3 regions of the Levilactobacillus sp. LN180102 genome follow, and region 2 is predicted to be linked to each of the others. Evidence: predicted binding sites of a transcription regulator. Region 2 holds the regulator's gene; each other region holds the start of a gene.
The links. Region 2 encodes HrcA, which represses chaperone genes, less so after heat shock. Its sites were predicted from a motif close to TTAGCACTCNNNNNNNNNGAGTGCTAA; they were not measured.
Positions count from the first base shown of each region.

Region 1 (6,028 bases), on a different contig from region 2:
TGGTAACAGTCGTGAGTTGGGCCTGTAAATCAGCCAATTTAGCGACGTCGTTAAAGTTCTCGGGAGCGCTCATGGCAGTTTCGATTTGTGACTTTTCAGTTTCTAATTGCGCGAGTTGTTCTTCTAAGGCGTCAACTTGACGTGAGAGTTTGCGTTTGGCTTTTTGCTGTTCTTTTTGTTGTTGATAATCAACCTGCGTTTTCTTAGGGGCAATTGTTGTTGGGTGGGCGGCTTCCGCCTCAGCCGCTTCCTTCTCGGCATACGCTGTTTGCTCCGCCTTTTTAGAAACGTAGTAGTCATAGTTGCCCAGATAACGGGTCGTTCCCTTTGGACCGAGTTCAACGACTTGCGTGGCGACTTGATTGATGAAATAACGGTCATGGGAAACAAATAGAATCGTGCCATCAAATTCGTTCAGAGCGTTTTCTAAGACTTCGCGGCTGTCGATGTCCAAGTGGTTAGTCGGTTCGTCGAGCATTAGGAAATTATCGTGACGAAGTGCTAACTTGGTCAATAGCAGGCGTGCCCGTTCGCCCCCACTGAGACTATGAACGCTTTTATCAACATCACTACCGGTAAAGAGAAAGCTACCCAAAATTGAACGAATATCGCCTTCGCGGGTCGTGGGATGATCATCCCAAAGTTCGTGGAGCACCGTTTTTTTCTCGTGCAGGGTGGCTTGGTCCTGGTCATAGTAACCAGTGTCCACACCAGTCCCAAAGATAATCTGTCCTTGAATGGCGGGGAGACGTCCCAAAATGGTTTTGAGAAGCGTTGATTTTCCAATGCCGTTAGGCCCCACAATGGCGACCGCTTGGTGCTTTTTGATGTCTAAGTTAACGGGGGCACAGAGGATCTGTTGGTCGTAGCCCACTGCACCGTTCACAACATCTAAGACGACGTTACCACTCTGACGGTGTGGCTGAAATTGGAAACGGGCGACCTTTTCGTCACCCTCGGGCTTGTCAATTCGGTCCATCTTTTCCAATTGTTTCCGTCGCGCTTGAGCCCGCTTAGTCGTGGACGCTCGGACAATGTTTTTGTTAACAAAGTCCTCGAGTTTAGAAATTTCGGTCTGTTGTTTATCGTACTCTTTCCATTCCTGGCGTAAGCGCTCAGCTTTAGCAGTGATGTAATGGGAATAGTTGCCGGGGTAGTGAACCAAGCCACCATGGGCCATATCGTAGACGTCGTTGACAACGTGATCGAGAAAGTACCGGTCATGGGAGACAACCAAAATGGCACCTGAGTAGCCCTGAAGGTAACTTTCTAACCAAGTCAAGGTTTCTACGTCCAGGTGGTTGGTCGGTTCATCTAAAATGAGCAAGTCGGGTCGTTCAAGCAAGAGTTTGGCTAGGGCTAATTGGGTACGCTGCCCACCGGAGAGTTCATTAATGGGTTTGTCATAGTAAGCTTCACCAAACTCAAATCCATATAAAACGCCGCGAATCTCAGCTTGATAGCCGTAACCATTATGGTCACTGAAGTCCTGTTGTAATTGATCATAGGCCGCGCTGATTTGTTGGAACTGTTCCGTATCGGCGATCACCGTCGGATCACTCATTTGCTGTTCAAGGTCGTGAATGCGATTTTCCATGGCGCGAACTTCAGCGAAGACACTAAGCATCTCATTCCAAACAGTCTCACTGGAAGCCAGACCGGCATTTTGGGCTTGATAACCAATCGTCAATCCACGCTTAGTGGTAATTTGGCCTTCATCAGGCGTTGTTTCACCAGCAATCATTTTAAGCAGCGTTGATTTGCCGGCACCGTTACGGCCAACTAAGGCCACGCGCCCGTGTTCGGGGACATCTAAACTAACATTTTCAAAGAGGACACTGGCGCCAAAGCGGCGAGTGACCTGCTGTACTTGTAAGAGAATCACAGTGACTAAACCTCCTTTTTCCGTTTAAAAGTCATGGGTCTATTTTAGCATATTCTTAGAGCAGACCGAAATTCTGAAATAATTGTGAAAAATATTTGCAAATTCTTTCACAAAGCGGGCGGCTATGCTATAATTTATAAGAAAGCAATTTTCACAATCAGTAAACAATTTTAGAGAAAGCGTTGTTGCCAATTGGTGATGACGACTAGGGTTGATTAGGAGGTCTCGTTTTTTGACAGAACAAAAAATTCCTCGCGCCACAGCGAAACGGTTACCCATTTATTACCGTTATCTCAATATCCTGTTGGACGCGGATAAAACACGGGTTTCATCGACAGAGCTATCTGAAGCCGTTAAGGTGGATTCAGCGACTATTCGGCGTGATTTTTCGTATTTCGGTGCCTTAGGCAAACGGGGATATGGCTATGACGTTGAGAGTTTGATTAAGTTCTTTAAGAAAATCTTGAATCAGGATCGGCTAACTAATGTGGCCCTAATTGGGGTTGGGAATCTGGGACATGCCCTATTAAACTTTAATTTTCATCAGGATGGCAATGTGCGAATCAGTGCGGCCTTTGATGTTAATGAGACCATTGCCAACACCATTCAAAGTGGCGTCCCTATCTATCCGATGACGGATTTACGGACACAATTGGAAGAACAACAGATTCAAGTGGCTATTTTAACCGTTCCTTCCGATGTCGCCCAGTCTGTTACGGATGACGCCGTTGCCGGTGGCGTCAAAGGAATCTTGAACTTTACACCGCTACGAATCACGGTACCAAAAGATGTCCGCGTACAAAACGTTGATTTGACTAATGAGTTGCAAACACTCATTTACTTCTTGGAACATTATAATAGCAAAGAATAATTGGAAGTCGTAATCGATTGTGATTGCGACTTTTTGGTTGTCATGAAAAAGATGGGCGAATTACTTTGTCAAATTCCTTGATTTTTACTGGGAAAAACCATATATTAGATATTGTTGATTAGCACTTATGTTAGTCAAGTGCTAACAGTGCTAAAAAGTAAGTTTATTGGAGGGATTTAAGTGTTAAAACCATTAGGAGACCGCGTCATTTTAGATCAACCACAAGAAGAAGAAACCACGGTTGGCGGCATTGTTTTAGCAAGTAATGCGCAAGAAAAGCCATCAACGGCAAACGTCGTTGCTGTGAGCGATGGTCGTGTGTTAGACAATGGCGACAAGGTAGCCCCAACTGTTAAGGTTGGCGACAAGGTATTGTTCGATAAGTATGCTGGTACTGAAGTAAAGTATGACGGCCAGACTTACCTTGTTTTACACGAAAAGGATTTAGTTGCCGTTATCGACTAAGCCTTTCCCACTGATCTAAGAGACAATTAAAAATAATATGAGGTGAATTTGAATTATGGCTAAAGAATTGAAGTTCTCTGAAGACGCACGCAGCAAGATGCTTGCTGGTGTTGATAAATTAGCGAACACCGTTAAGACCACCTTAGGACCTAAGGGGCGTAACGTGGTTCTCGAACAAAGTTATGGCAACCCAACCATCACTAACGATGGGGTAACAATTGCTAAAGCAATTGAATTAGAAGATCACTTTGAAAATATGGGCGCAAAGCTCGTTTCCGAAGTTGCTTCCAAGACCAACGATATTGCTGGTGATGGGACCACTACGGCGACTGTATTGACGCAAGCTATCGTTAACGAAGGCATGAAGAACGTTACCGCTGGGGCTAACCCAGTCGGAATCCGTCGTGGGATTGAAAAGGCGACTGGTGCCGCTGTTGATGCTTTGCACAAGATGTCTCATGACGTTAAGACTAAAGATGACATCGCCCAGATTGCTTCCATTTCTTCTGCAAGTAAAGAAACTGGTAAGTTAATTGCGGACGCCATGGAAAAGGTTGGTAACGATGGTGTTATCACCATTGAAGAATCCCGTGGGGTTGATACGAGCTTAGACGTTGTTGAAGGGATGCAATTCGACCGTGGTTACATGTCACAATACATGGTCACGGATAATGATAAGATGGAAGCAAACCTTGACAACCCATACATCTTAATCACAGACAAGAAGATTGCCAACATCCAAGACATCTTGCCATTGTTGCAATCAGTTGTTGAACAAAGCCGTTCACTCTTAATCATCGCTGATGATATCACGGGTGAAGCTTTGCCAACCTTGGTCTTGAACAAGATGCGTGGAACGTTCAACGTTGTCGCAGTCAAGGCACCTGGCTTTGGTGATCGTCGTAAGGCACAATTGCAAGATATCGCCGTTTTGACTGGTGGGACTGTGATTACCGATGACTTAGGCTTGAACCTGAAGGACACGACGATTGATCAATTGGGTCAAGCCCAAAAGGTTAACGTGACTAAGGATGACACCACGGTGGTTGAAGGCGCTGGTTCTAAGGACCAAATCGCTGCTCGCGTGGCTGAAATCAAGGGCCAAATTGAAGACACCACGTCTGACTTTGACCGTGATAAGCTGAAGGAACGTTTAGCTAAGTTATCTGGTGGTGTTGCTGTGGTTCGGGTCGGTGCAGCTACTGAAACCGAATTGAAGGAACGCAAGTACCGGATTGAAGATGCCCTGAACGCGACTCGAGCTGCCGTTGAAGAAGGCTTCGTTGCTGGTGGTGGTACCGCATTGATCAATGTTATCGGTGACGTTGCTAAGCTTGAAGCTGAAGGCGACGAAAAGACCGGGATCAACATCGTTTTACGTGCTTTGGAAGAACCTGTTCGTCAAATCGCACAAAACGCCGGTGTTGAAGGCTCTGTTGTGGTTGAACACCTGAAGGGTGAAAAGCCAGGTGTTGGTTACAACGCTGCTGACAACAAGTACGAAGACATGGTTGCTGCGGGAATTACCGACCCAACTAAGGTAACCCGTTCTGCTCTGCAAAACGCTGCTTCTGTATCTGCTTTGTTGTTGACGACGGAAGCCGTTGTGGCTGAAAAGCCAGAAGACAATCCAGCACCAGCTGCACCAGCAGCTAATCCAGGTATGGGCGGCATGATGTAAGCGTCGACCATCAATGGATAAATTTTAAGCATTAAAGTGAAGGAAGAATCCACCAAAATTTGGTAGGATTCTTCTTTTTTTGTCATTAGCGATAAAAATCTAGAAAATAGCCAGTCGTTAAAACACAGTCAGACCGGTGCTTAACTCAGTCATGCCGTCAATAATAGGGGCGCAATAAATTAAAGTGAAAATCAACCCTTTATTTCTCAGGCCGTTTGCTGGATAATAGAAAAGTTCGCAAACACATTCGGGTGTTGCGAACTGCTTGAATTGTGGTAATGTGGAGCTAGTTGTAGTAGACTTACCACACATTCAAATGTGATGTAAATGTGCACTTATTGGCGGGTTACGGCCCGCTTTCATTTTTATTGGAGATAAGGAGTAAATAGTCATGTGGCGTTATTTAAAGCGGGTTTTAATTGGAAAACCCCTCAAGACCATGGACGAAGGCGGTCAGGCGCTAACGAAGTTTAAGGCGTTGGCCCTATTGTCGTCTGATGCGTTATCATCCGTGGCTTATGGTACTGAGCAAATCACAACCGTCCTCATCACGTTGTCGGCGGCAGCCCTTTATTATCAATTGTGGGTCGCTGCTTTGGTGTTGGTGCTGTTATTTGCGATCACGCTTTCTTACCAGCAAATCATTCACGCCTATCCTTCTGGGGGTGGCGCTTATGTGGTGGCTAGCACGAATTGGGGGCAATCAGCCGGACTAGTCGCTGGTGGGTCGCTGTTGGTTGATTATATGCTGACAGTGGCGGTATCAACGACTTCGGGGACTGAAGCGATTACGTCAGCGATTCCGGCCCTGTATCCGTATTCGGTGCTAGTATCGGTGCTGATTGTGATTGGGATTATGTTGCTGAACCTACGGGGGATGCGCGAATCGGCATCATTTCTAACCCTTCCGGTTTACCTATTTATCTTCATGATTATTGTGATGATTGGGGTCGGATTCTATAACATTGTTAGTGGTCATATTACCTACCATGCGGCCGCATCAGTGGGTCAACCGGTACAAGGGATGACACTGTTGCTGTTCCTTCGGGCCTTTTCTTCTGGGTCATCATCCTTAACTGGGGTGGAAGCGATTAGTAATGCCGTTCCTAACTTTAAGGAGCCTAAA
Region 1 is NZ_JBNIIX010000012.1:21,714-27,741, forward strand. It holds gene ACP4IT_RS08335 (ABC-F family ATP-binding cassette domain-containing protein) at 1-1,885, opposite strand, end outside; gene ACP4IT_RS08340 (redox-sensing transcriptional repressor Rex) at 2,118-2,756, shown strand; gene groES (co-chaperone GroES) at 2,937-3,221, shown strand; gene groL (chaperonin GroEL) at 3,277-4,902, shown strand; gene ACP4IT_RS08355 (APC family permease) at 5,294-6,028, shown strand, end outside.
Region 1: the regulator HrcA is predicted to act here: its motif matches at 2,875-2,901, upstream of groES (co-chaperone GroES).

Region 2 (6,028 bases):
AAAGGTCCCACCACCAAGGTCATAAACTAAGACTTTTTCGTCCTTGTCTTGCTTGTCCAGGCCATAAGCCAAAGCAGCAGCCGTTGGTTCGTTGATGATCCGTTCAACGCTTAAACCGGCAATTTTACCAGCATCTTTAGTTGCTTGACGTTGCGCATCGTTAAAGTAAGCGGGTACCGTGATAACGGCCTTTTCAACCGTATCCCCAATATAATCTTCAGCAAATGCCTTCAAGTGTTGTAAGATCATGGCTGATACTTGTTGTGGCGTGTAATCCTTGCCATCAACACTCACCTTGTAGCCAGCTTCACCCATGTGACTCTTGATGGATGAAATCGTGTTCGGGTTGGTAATAGCTTGCCGCTTAGCAACTTCACCAACTTGTGTTTCGCCGTCTTTAAAAGCGACAACGGATGGCGTCGTCCGAGCGCCTTCCTTATTTGCAATAATCTTTGGGGTACTACCTTCAAGAACGGCAACGGCTGAGTTAGTCGTTCCTAAGTCAATTCCGATAATCTTGTTACTTGCCATCAAAAATTCCCTCTTTTTTTAGTTTTTGGTTTGAATAAGTTATTGTGCGACAACCACCATGGCTGGCCGTAAAACCCGATCCTTTAGCTGATAGCCTTTTTGTAAGACATTCACCACTGTTTCAGCAGTCTGACCATCCTCTGCTGGAACGGATTGAACGGCTTGATGTAACGTTGGATCAAAGGTCTGACCTAACGCCGCAATTTCCGTCACATGGTTACGCTTCAGGGCATCTTCCAGATGATCATAAGTCATCTGAACCCCCTTCTTGATCTGTGCGGCAACGTCATCGCTCGCCTCAACAGCTAACGCCCGTTCCAAATTATCAATGACGGGAAGCACGTCCTTAGCCAGTTGCTGACCATCATACTTGATCAACGTCGCCTGTTCCTTTTGGAAGCGTGCTTGCATATTTTGAACCTCTGCTTCCGCCCGCAGGTACTTATCCTCAAAGTCAGCTGCCTTTTTCTCTAAAGCAGCGACTTCTTCAGGCGTTGCGGTTGGCTGGTCTTCAACCGGCTGAGTTGCCGATTGATCTGTCTCAGCTTTAGGTGACGCTTGCTTTGTTGTGGCGGACTTTGCCGCAGTTTCATCATCTGTGGATGGTTGTTGTTCTTCAGCCACGATAAAAACCCTCCCTTTCTTTACTCGTCATAGTACCGGTAATAATCCAGTAATTTTTTCGCGAGTTCTTCACGAAACGCACCAACAATTCCCAACATCCGCGAATATGGCATTCGCGTTGGCCCGAGAATGGCAATCATGCCCTTACCATGTTGATCAACGTCATAGGTGGCGGTAATCAAACTGAAATTGCGTAGCGCATCATTCGTCATCTCGTTACCAATCTGTACGGAAATATTATCACTTGGTTGACCCAACACGTTTGCAATATCATCGGTCTTGTCGATCAGTGAATACAACGATTTTAGTGAATCAACGTCACTATCCTGCGAGAAATTCAATAAATTCAGTCGACCACCAACATAAAATCGCTCTTGCGCGGCCCGGGTCAAGACATCCCCGAAAATATCGAGAAAACCAGCGGGGCTTTGCATATAGTTAGTAATTTTCATCGGGATATCCGTTCGCAGCTTTTGTAAGACTTCCGGTAACGTCAATCCGACCAACTGGTCATTGATTAAACGTACAACGGCTTCAAGCTGATCACCCGATACCGCTTCGCTCACGTCAAATGTCTGGTTCTCAACATCACCACTATCGGTAACCAAGATAGCCATCACTTGCCGCTTGCCCAATGGCACTAACCGAAAACCACTCAAACGGCTATCCTTTAGCTCCGGCTTCAACGTGAACGCCGTATAGCTCGTCAAGTTCGACAGGATTGTCGCGGACTGCGAAATGATCTCATCAATTTTATGAAAATCGCCGCCTAACGATGACTGAATCACATCAATATCGTTGGGTCGCAAAGGATCTGGCTTAACTAAATGATCAACGTAATAGCGATACCCCTCAACCGACGGAATCCGTCCGGAAGACGAGTGGGTCTTTTTTATGAGGCCTTGCTCTTCTAGGGCCGCCATCTCGTTGCGAATCGTTGCTGAGCTTACGTGGATGGGTAACTGCTTAGCTAATGCCTTTGACCCAACTGGCACTCCCGTGTTCGTAAAGTCGCGGACAACCGCTCGCAGAATCATCATCTGTCTATCTGAAAGCATCACAATCACCCCTTTTTTAGCACTCAAACAACACAAGTGCTAAGACACATATATAATGTAGCAAAACCGCGTTTTGAAGTCAAGAAATCTAACAGAATTTTTAGCAATCAACGTAATTAAGTGCTAATTTTTTCGTTAAAACCGTTATTCAACAACAAATGCGCGTAGGACAAAAGGCGCTTAGCTGGTTCACCACCAGCTATTTAAAAACGCAAAAGGGCCTGAGACTTTTGTCCCAGACCCACCTAAGCTTATTGCGTTAACCGCTGAAAATACGCACGCGTTTCTCGTTCGTCTTGCTGTAATTGATCAACTAGCCCGTCGGCATCAGCGAACTTTATTTCGCCGCGTAAGCGATGCTGCCACTCAACTTCCACTGGTTCGCCATATAGGTTTCCTTGAAAGTCTAGCAGATTCATCTCTACCGTAATCGGCCGACCATCCCCAAAGGTCACGTTGCGACCAATTGAGACCATCCCTGGGTACCAAATAGCGCCCACCTTTAGCCGTGCGGTATAAATTCCAATTCCCGGTAGCCATTGATTCTCTGGCGTTAAAATATTAGCCGTGGGATAGCCAATCGTCCTGCCACGCGCCTCGCCATGAACGACCACGCCCGTTGAACGATAAGGATAACCCAGTAACTGATTGGCCAGATCAATGTCGCCTTGCTTCATTGCCTGCCTGATCCGCGTTGAACTTATTTTTTGCTGATCTTGGGCTTCTTGAGCCACCGTTTCAACCGTGAAACGGCCCTTAGCATAATCAGCTAAGCGGTCCATCGTCGCCACATCTTTCTTGCCATAGGTGTGATCAAAACCAGCGACAGCAACCACCGTATGGAAGGCCACTAAATAATGATCAACGAACTCTTGTGGCGACTGCGACGCAAATTCACCCGTATAGTTCACTAAAAAGACCCGTTCGACCCCTAATCGCTCCAACTGTTGGAGCTTTCTGGTTGGGATACTTAAATATTTTCGATCATCTGCTTCCAATGGCCGATAGACCAAGGCTGGATGATGATCGTAAGTTAACACTGCCAGTTTAGCCTGTTTTTCTTGCGCCAACGCCTTGGCTCGCGCAATCACCGCTTGATGCCCCCGGTGAACCCCATCAAAGAAGCCCATCGCCAATACGACAGGTTCATCTGGAATCTGCCGGGCATCTAAGGGATGGTGTATACGAATAACGTCCATAAAGAATTTCTCTCCTCAGTTTAATTCACCGCAAACATTTTTAATGGTCGATACTGCTTTTTCTCATCTGACCAACGGTACAAACACTTGGTTTCACCTTGATAAGTTAAGGCCAATTCTGGTTCCGTGGCCTGATTTAACTCCGCCGCCGATAAAAAGACCCCATTTTTCACGAGTGCCCACAAGTGCTCATCAAGGGCAACATGGGGATAGTCTTGCAAGGCGTAGTCAATCGGCCGCAAAGTACGTTCAATCTGGTCATCAGCCATTGCGGCTTCAACGTCGGCCAACGTGACCGTCTGTGACAACGTAAAGCCACCACTTTTTAGACGCGTCAAAGTAGCCATGACGGCTGGCACGCCTAATTGCTGGCCAAGGTCCACCGCTAGTGTCCGGACATAGGTCCCCTTAGAACAGGAGATTTCAAAATCAATCGTTTGGGTCCCCGCTGTTGCATCGAAGGTTCCGGCGCCTTGCAGGTCGAATCGATCCACCGTAATCGTACGGGTTGGTCGCTCGACCGTTTCACCAGCACGCGCATACTCGTACAATTTACGTCCATTCACTTTCACTGCAGAATACATGGGCGGTGTTTGTTGAATTGTTCCCGTCAGTGCTTGGGCAGCCGCAGCCACCTGATCAGCAGTGAACGGCCGTTCAAGTGGCTGTCGCTCGACCACGTCACCATCCAAGTCCTCAGTTGTCGTGGCCAATCCTAGTGTGACTGACCCGCGATACACCTTACCGGACGCCATCAAATACGGCACCACTTTCGTTGCCGAACCAATGCAAATGGGCAACACCCCATCCACACTTGGATCGAGGGTCCCACTATGACCAACCTTTTTAGTCTGCAAGATGTGACGCAATTTTGCGACACAATCGAAGCTGGTAAGTCCTCGCTCTTTGTACAACGGAATAATCCCGTTCATTTTTGACGCCTCCTAAACCTTTACCGTTATAAAAAGACGCTGATCCAGCTAGATCAGCGTCTTCATGTTCCCATTACCAATTAGTCTTGGTGATGAAGATCATTCAACAATTCATCGATCCGGCTACCATACCGAACAGATCCATCCTGTTCAAACGTCAACTCAGGCGTCTTGTAGATACTTAACCGTGAGCCCAACTCAGAACGAATCAATCCGGTGGCCTTCTTTAACCCTGCCGCTGTTTTTTCAGCAGAAGAGGCTTTGTCCGATAAAATGCTGTAGTAAATCGTTGCCTGTTGCAAGTCACCTGTGACTTCCACACCGGTAACGGTCACGCCTTCGACCCGTGGATCGCGGACGCGCTTTAGTAAAATATCCGTAACTTCCCGTTGGATTTCTTGTTCCAACCGGCCAACTCGATATTGTGCCATTGCTGGTTGCCTCCGAACTTTATTTAACCGGAACTTCCTTCATCACGTAGGCTTCGATAACGTCGCCCACCTTGACATCGTTATAGTTCTCGATCGTCAAACCTAATTCATAACCCATCTTCACTTGCTTAACATCATCTTTGAAACGCTTCAGGCTACCCAACTTACCTTCATAAATGACAACGCCATCACGAATCAAGCGTACATCACTTTCAGAGGTCACGTAACCTTCCGTTACCATCCCACCGACAATGGTACCAACCTTAGACGCATGGAAGATATCCTTAACTTCAACTTCTCCGATAATTTCTTCTTCGTAAGTTGGTTCAAGTAACCCTTTCATCGCCGTTTCAATTTCATCAATGGCGTTGTAGATCACGTTGTGTAAGCGAATATCCACTTTGTCACTATCAGCTTGTGCCCGGGCTTGTGGTGTTGGCCGCACGTTAAAACCAATAATGATGGCATCAGAAGCTTCTGCCAAAGTGACATCACTTTCATTGATTGCCCCAACGGCCGAATGAATGATGTTAACCCGAACACCGGATACATCAATCTTTTTCAAGCTCCCAGCCAAGGCTTCAACGGAACCTTGAACATCCGCCTTAATAATCACGTCAACTTCTTTCATTTCACCTTCCTTAAGGGAATCAAAGAGGTTATCCAACGTGACGTGGCTCGTGTTCCGACGTTCTTTGACTAAGGCTTCCTTGGCCCGTTCTTCACCAGCCGCCCGAGCCGTCTTTTCATCATCAAAGACGACAAAGCGATCCCCAGCTTCTGGGACGTCATTCAAACCGGTAATTTCAACGGGTGTTGACGGCGTAGCATCCTTAATCCGACGACCCCGTTCGTTAACCATAGTCCGTACACGGCCAAAGGTATTCCCGACAACAATGGGGTCACCAACATGAAGGGTTCCTTGTTGAACCAACAGAGTGGCAACAGACCCCTTACCTTGATCCAACCGGGCTTCGATCACAGACCCAACCCCATTTTGCTTAGGGTTAGCCTTTAATTCCAACACGTCAGACTGCAACAGAATCATATCTAATAATTCGTCGATGTTCTTACCAAACTTCGCTGAGATTTCAACAAAGATGGTATCGCCACCCCAGTCTTCTGGAATCAATTCGTATTCCGTTAATTGTTCCATCACATGGTTCGGGTTAGCCCCTGGCTTATCAATCTTGTTGACCGCCACAATAATTGGCGTGCCTGCGGCTTTCGCATGGTGAATGGCTTCGATAGTC
Region 2 is NZ_JBNIIX010000011.1:24,710-30,737, reverse strand. It holds gene dnaK (molecular chaperone DnaK) at 1-531, opposite strand, end outside; gene grpE (nucleotide exchange factor GrpE) at 571-1,155, opposite strand; gene hrcA (heat-inducible transcriptional repressor HrcA) at 1,176-2,213, opposite strand; gene ribF (riboflavin biosynthesis protein RibF) at 2,465-3,412, opposite strand; gene truB (tRNA pseudouridine(55) synthase TruB) at 3,433-4,344, opposite strand; gene rbfA (30S ribosome-binding factor RbfA) at 4,425-4,775, opposite strand; gene infB (translation initiation factor IF-2) at 4,795-6,028, opposite strand, start outside.

Region 3 (6,028 bases), on a different contig from region 2:
CCGAGGATGTACTTAGCATCAACCGAAACTGTATCACTCGGAATTAAATCATGGGTTACCACAATCACTGGCCGATCTAGCAATGCCAGATCGGGTAACTTGATGCCCAATAAGTGGGCCGTTACTCGTTTACTAATGTCATGCAAGTCAGTGATCCGCTCTTGCATATATGGATTATCCGTTAATTTCGCCAATGAGGCACCATAATCGGTGACCACCGTTGCTAGCGCTGCCTCGGCGTTACACCGCTGCCGAGCTATCTCATCTTCAACTGATTTAATGAATTCCGGGTCCTGGAGCATGGCAATATGGGCACTAAAAACCTGGGCACTATCAGCGCCCAGGTTTTTAGTTGCACGAGTTTTAATCATCTCAACTTCGGAGACGGCTGCTTCAAGGGCCTGATGGAATCGATTTAATTCGTGATCAAGATTAGTGATTGACCGTTTGGTGATAGATAGATCCGGTTCGCTGTAGCGAAATACATGACCGCAAACAACCCCATCACTAGCGGCAATTCCCTTGAGCATCGCTCTCATTAGTCAGATAAACCCTCTTTTTTCAATGTTTCAGCTACAGCATTCATAGCGTCGGCTTCGTCATCACCATCAGTTGTGATCGTGATTTCAGCATTTTGGCCAACACCTAATGACATAACGCCCATGATAGACTTCAAGTTCACGGACTTGTCTTGGTATTGCAAGCTAACTTCTGAGTTAAACTTGCTAGCAGCCTGTACTAATAACGTAGCGGGACGTGCATGGATACCTGTTTCTGCAGTAACATGAAATTCGCGTTTTTCCATAATTGATCGATCTCCTTTAAGCTTAGGTTGACTTCTTTTTGAGCATCACTCGCGTTGACCTTGCGCATTGGTCAAACAACCATTCCACGAACAACGCCTACTCTCTAAGAATATCAATCTCGCCACTAAATTACAAGCATTCATGAACCGCTTACATCAAAAAAACACTATTCACCATCATTTCCCGTATCTTGATCGTAGTGGTAAATCAATGTTCCCCCTTTTTCAGCCTGACCAATCACGCGTTTACGCGTGTCGAAAGCCATGAATGCTTTTTGAAAGGCTGGAAACTCTTCCGGTGTGACTTCAAACTGCTCAATTTTCTGATCTTTAAGTTGGTTCATCAATGCCGTAAAATCTTTTGTCACAATGTCATCTCCTTTTTTCAGTTCTTCCATATTTTACGGGGAAACACACCAAGCGTCAAAATATTTGAAAATTTAATGAAATCTAACAATGATTTTAGCATTCTATTGACGAGAGTGCTAGAATGAAGGCGTTCGCTGGAAATGCCCCAGTTGACGGCGTTTTTCGTGCAAGCTAAATACTTGCACCCAGAAATCAACGCGGTATAATATGGTCAATGGTCAAGAAAGGTCAAGCCTTTCATCGACAGACCTGCGTGGGGTAACCCACGATAATTCCAGGCATGAAAGGAGACGACAAAATGCTATGTCAAAATTGCCACCGCAATGAAGCAACCATTCACCTCTACATGAGCGTGAACGGACAGCGGCAACAAGTTGACCTATGCCAAAATTGTTATCAATTGCTAAAGCAGCAGCAAAACAACTCTGGAAATGGAGGTGGCCGTATGGCACAAGATCCATTTGGTTTCGGTAACTTAGATGATATCTTCCGCGCAATGCAAAGCGGAAGCCACGATCAAGCTGACTACCGACAACCTAATGCACAACCAGGCCAGCCAACTCAACCAACGGGTAACCAAGGTGGTAATGGCAACGGCCTGCTTAGTCAATACGGGTTGAACCTAACCCAGTTGGCTAAAGACGGTAAAATTGATCCGGTTATCGGCCGGGACAAGGAAACAGCACAAGTCATTGAAATTTTGAACCGACGCACCAAGAACAATCCGGTTTTGATCGGTGAAGCCGGGGTTGGTAAAACGGCGGTCGTCGAAGGCTTAGCAGAACGGATCGTTGAAGGTAACGTTCCCGAAAAGCTAACCAACAAGCAAATTATTCGGCTAGATGTCGTATCCTTGGTTCAAGGAACCGGGATTCGGGGTCAGTTCGAGCAACGCATGCAACAATTAATGAAAGAAGTCCAGTCCAATCCGGATATCATCCTCTTTATTGATGAAATTCATGAGATTATGGGTGCTGGTAACGCTGAAGGCGGCATGGACGCCGGTAACGTTTTGAAGCCAGCGCTGGCTCGTGGCGACTTCCAATTAATCGGGGCAACGACTTTAAATGAATACAGAGATATTGAAAAGGATCAAGCCCTTGCTCGGCGATTCCAACCGGTAACGGTGGATGAACCTAGTGCCGATGAAGCCATCAAGATTTTACAAGGTATTCAAAAGAAGTACGAAGATTACCATCACGTTCACTACACTGATGACGCCATTGAGGCTGCCGTTCGATTATCTGATCGGTATATCCAGGATCGTTATCTTCCTGATAAGTCCATTGATCTCTTGGATGAAGCCGGTTCTCGTAAGAACTTAACCATTAACGTGGCCGATCCCAAAGCGATTGATGAAAAGATTCAAGCTGCTGAACAGCAAAAACAAGCCGCTTTGAAGCAGGAAGACTACGAGAAGGCCGCTTACTACCGCGACCAAGTCTCCAAGTTGGAAAAGTCCAAAGAGTCCGCTGCTAATGCTGACCAGAACCAATCAGCTGAAGTCACTGTCAAAGACATGCAAGACATTGTTGAAGAAAAGACAGCGATCCCAGTTGGTGAGTTGCAGGCCAAGGAACAACATCAGCTGAAGAGTTTAGCAAGTGACCTCGAAAAACACGTCATTGGCCAAAACGAAGCTGTTGATAAGGTTGCTCGGGCAATCCGGCGAAATCGAATTGGTTTAAATGGTACTGGACGTCCGATCGGGTCTTTCCTATTTGTCGGCCCAACCGGTGTTGGTAAGACCGAGTTAGCTAAGCAGTTAGCCAATGAGCTCTTTGGCTCTCAAGAAGCCATGATTCGGTTTGACATGTCCGAATATATGGAACCACATTCAATTTCTAAATTGATTGGTTCACCGCCTGGCTACGTTGGGTATGAAGAAGCCGGTCAATTGACTGAACAAGTTCGTCGGCATCCGTATACGTTAGTCCTTCTCGATGAAATCGAAAAGGCGCATCCAGACGTGATGAACATGTTCTTGCAAATCCTAGATGATGGTCGTCTAACCGACTCACAAGGTCGAACCGTATCCTTCAAAGATACACTAATCATTATGACCAGTAATGCCGGTACCGGTGACGCTGAAGCTAATGTTGGCTTCGGGGCTGCCGCTGAGGGAACCACCCACTCCGTCTTGGGTAACTTGACCAATTACTTTAAGCCAGAATTTTTAAACCGTTTCGACGATATCATCGAATTCAACGCTTTGAGTAAGGAAAACCTCATGCACATTGTTGATTTAATGATTGACGATGTGAATACCATGTTGGCAGGACAAGGTCTGCATATCCACGTCACAGAACCTGTTGAAGATCAATTGGTTACTAAGGGCTATAATCCAGCAATGGGTGCTCGACCACTTCGACGTGTCATTCAAGAGGAAATCGAAGATCGTATTGCCGACTTCTACTTGGATCATGCCGATGTCAAGAACCTCGTCGCTAAGATTGAAGATGGCAAGATTGTTTTAGCTGCTGATACGGCAACTAATAAATCAACTTCTGAAAAATCAGATTCTTCCCAAGCGTAATTAAATTGATAAAAACACGATGATCGTCACTGATCATCGTGTTTTTGTGTCTTGTCGCTATCGCCTGACTTAAAAAGAGTCTGCCACTGATTCTTAGAATGCGGTATACTGGGTTTTAAAGGAAACTTCAGGAGGTGACACGGAATGGCTTTTTTTGACTGGTTACGACGCATGATTGAACCCACACGGCAGACTCGCCCGCAACACAATCGTCGGCGAGCAACGCCCCCTACAAAACCAGCATCACCAGCCCCCATTCCTGCCCCATCGGATTCATCGGTCCGTCTGATAGCTCAACCAACACCCACTAAACAGATCGATACTAGTCAACTACCAACCGCGACTTTAGTTGTCCGGCTAGTGGACGAACGTGATCGGCCCTTGCAACCGGCACTGGTTCTGACGGGACCACTACACGGTCCCGTCCACTTACGCTTTCCTGAAATTCCAGGATATGCACTTCAAGACATTCACGGATTTACTCAGGAATATTTAAGTCGCTACAGTCTGACTTCTTTAGTCTACGTTCGTCAATGGGGCCAACCCATTATTGCTTATTTGGTTGACTACGATACTAACCGCTTATTGACGTTGCCACAAATTCACCGTGGCCGATTGGGTCAAGCCTTCAACCTCACACCACCAGCCATGGCCAATTACCACATTTTTCAAGCACAGGGCAGCCAACGAGGGGCTTTTTCTGACCAAACTGGTCAGATTGTTTATTATTATCGCCGAAATTCCTGGCAGACCGTTCAACGCGTCAACCAATATGTCCTTTTAGATACCGACCATGCCGTTTTTGATGAACCCAACGGCCGCAAATACGGGTACCAATTTCCAGCCCACTCGCTTTGGCGCCTCTTCATCGTTATTACCCTCACTAATGGTGATGTCTGGTATAACTTGGGTGGAGAACAGTGGTTAATCGCGCAGGAGACCACACGTCGTGAACACCCACTGGTCAATCTTGCCTTACCACAACCGCCGACTTGGCACCCACAGTCATTTGACCGCTTAGGTAGCGTCGATTATGTCCCAGGAAAAGCCGTCACTTGCTACCAAGCACCTTATGGTGAAGTCGCTGGGACGCTTGAGCATGGTGCCCCACTAGACATTCGTGGTCGTATCGTGGACGATCAACACCTGGTTTGGTATCAAATCGGGCCGAAAATGTATATTAACGCTCGCTATGTCCACTTGGTTAAAACTGATACACTTTAAACAGGCAAAAGCTCCCACTAGACAGTCTAGTAGGAGCTTTTTTAATGGATTAATCGATTTCGGTCGTTAAAAGTTGGGCACTTCGTCGTTGCCAACGCTTAGCAATTTCTAAAATAATCGTTGGGATAAACATCGCAGGGATGACAATGAGCCAAGCAATGGCGGGCATTGTCACCAGGCCAAACATTCCTTGAAGACCCGGAATCGTGGCGATTGCGATTACCACCGCAATCGCAATGAGCATCGCCCCATTTAGTACCGGGTTACGCTTGAGACTCGCTAAGGTGAGCGGTTGTCGGTCTTTAATCGCATAGATATCGATCATCGAGCCGACTGCCAATACTAGGAAGACCATGGTCATACCCAACGTGGTCTGTCCAGCCGTCAGTCCGAAACGGCCAATGGCATAGATTCCCAGCGTTAAGATCGTAAAGGTCACTGCTCGTATTGCCAATCGGCCGCCCAGGCCCCGGGCAAACAAACTTTCATCATTGGATACTGGTGGTTGGGCCATCGCTTCTTTTTCTCCTGGTTCCCGGCTAATGTAGAAGCCTGGAATACCATCAGCAAGAACGTTAATTAGTAGTAGTTGTTCTGCAAGCAATGGTGCCCCCCATCCCATCAGGACAGCTCCAACCATTAAGAAAATTTGGGCAAAGTTAACGCCGACCAAGAATTCAACGGCTTTCAAGATATTTTGATAAACGGTCCGGCCTTCACGTACCGCCGCAATGATTGTGGCAAAATTATCATCTGTCAACACCATGTCGGCCGCACCTTTGGACACTTCCGTTCCCGTAATCCCCATGGCAATACCAACGTCTGCGGCTTTCAGAGCGGGAGCATCATTCACCCCATCTCCGGTCATGGCGACCGTTTTCCCTGCTTGTTGCCAAGCCTGTACAATTCGAATCTTATCAGTCGGTGACACACGGGCATAAACGGCAATATCCTCAATTTGGGCTGCCAATTCAGCATCGGACAACGTTCGAAGTTCATCACCAGACATCACTAGTTGCCCCGGTGTTAATAGCCCAATTTCCTTTGCAATCGCTGAAGCCGTGACCATGTGATCACCCGTAATCATGACCGGC
Region 3 is NZ_JBNIIX010000009.1:95,136-101,163, reverse strand. It holds gene ptsP (phosphoenolpyruvate--protein phosphotransferase) at 1-539, opposite strand, end outside; gene ACP4IT_RS07095 (phosphocarrier protein HPr) at 539-805, opposite strand; gene ACP4IT_RS07090 (hypothetical protein) at 973-1,173, opposite strand; gene ACP4IT_RS07085 (ATP-dependent Clp protease ATP-binding subunit) at 1,473-3,710, shown strand; gene ACP4IT_RS07080 (MucBP domain-containing protein) at 3,855-4,934, shown strand; gene ACP4IT_RS07075 (cation-translocating P-type ATPase) at 4,984-6,028, opposite strand, start outside.
Region 3: the regulator HrcA is predicted to act here: its motif matches at 1,268-1,294, upstream of ACP4IT_RS07085 (ATP-dependent Clp protease ATP-binding subunit).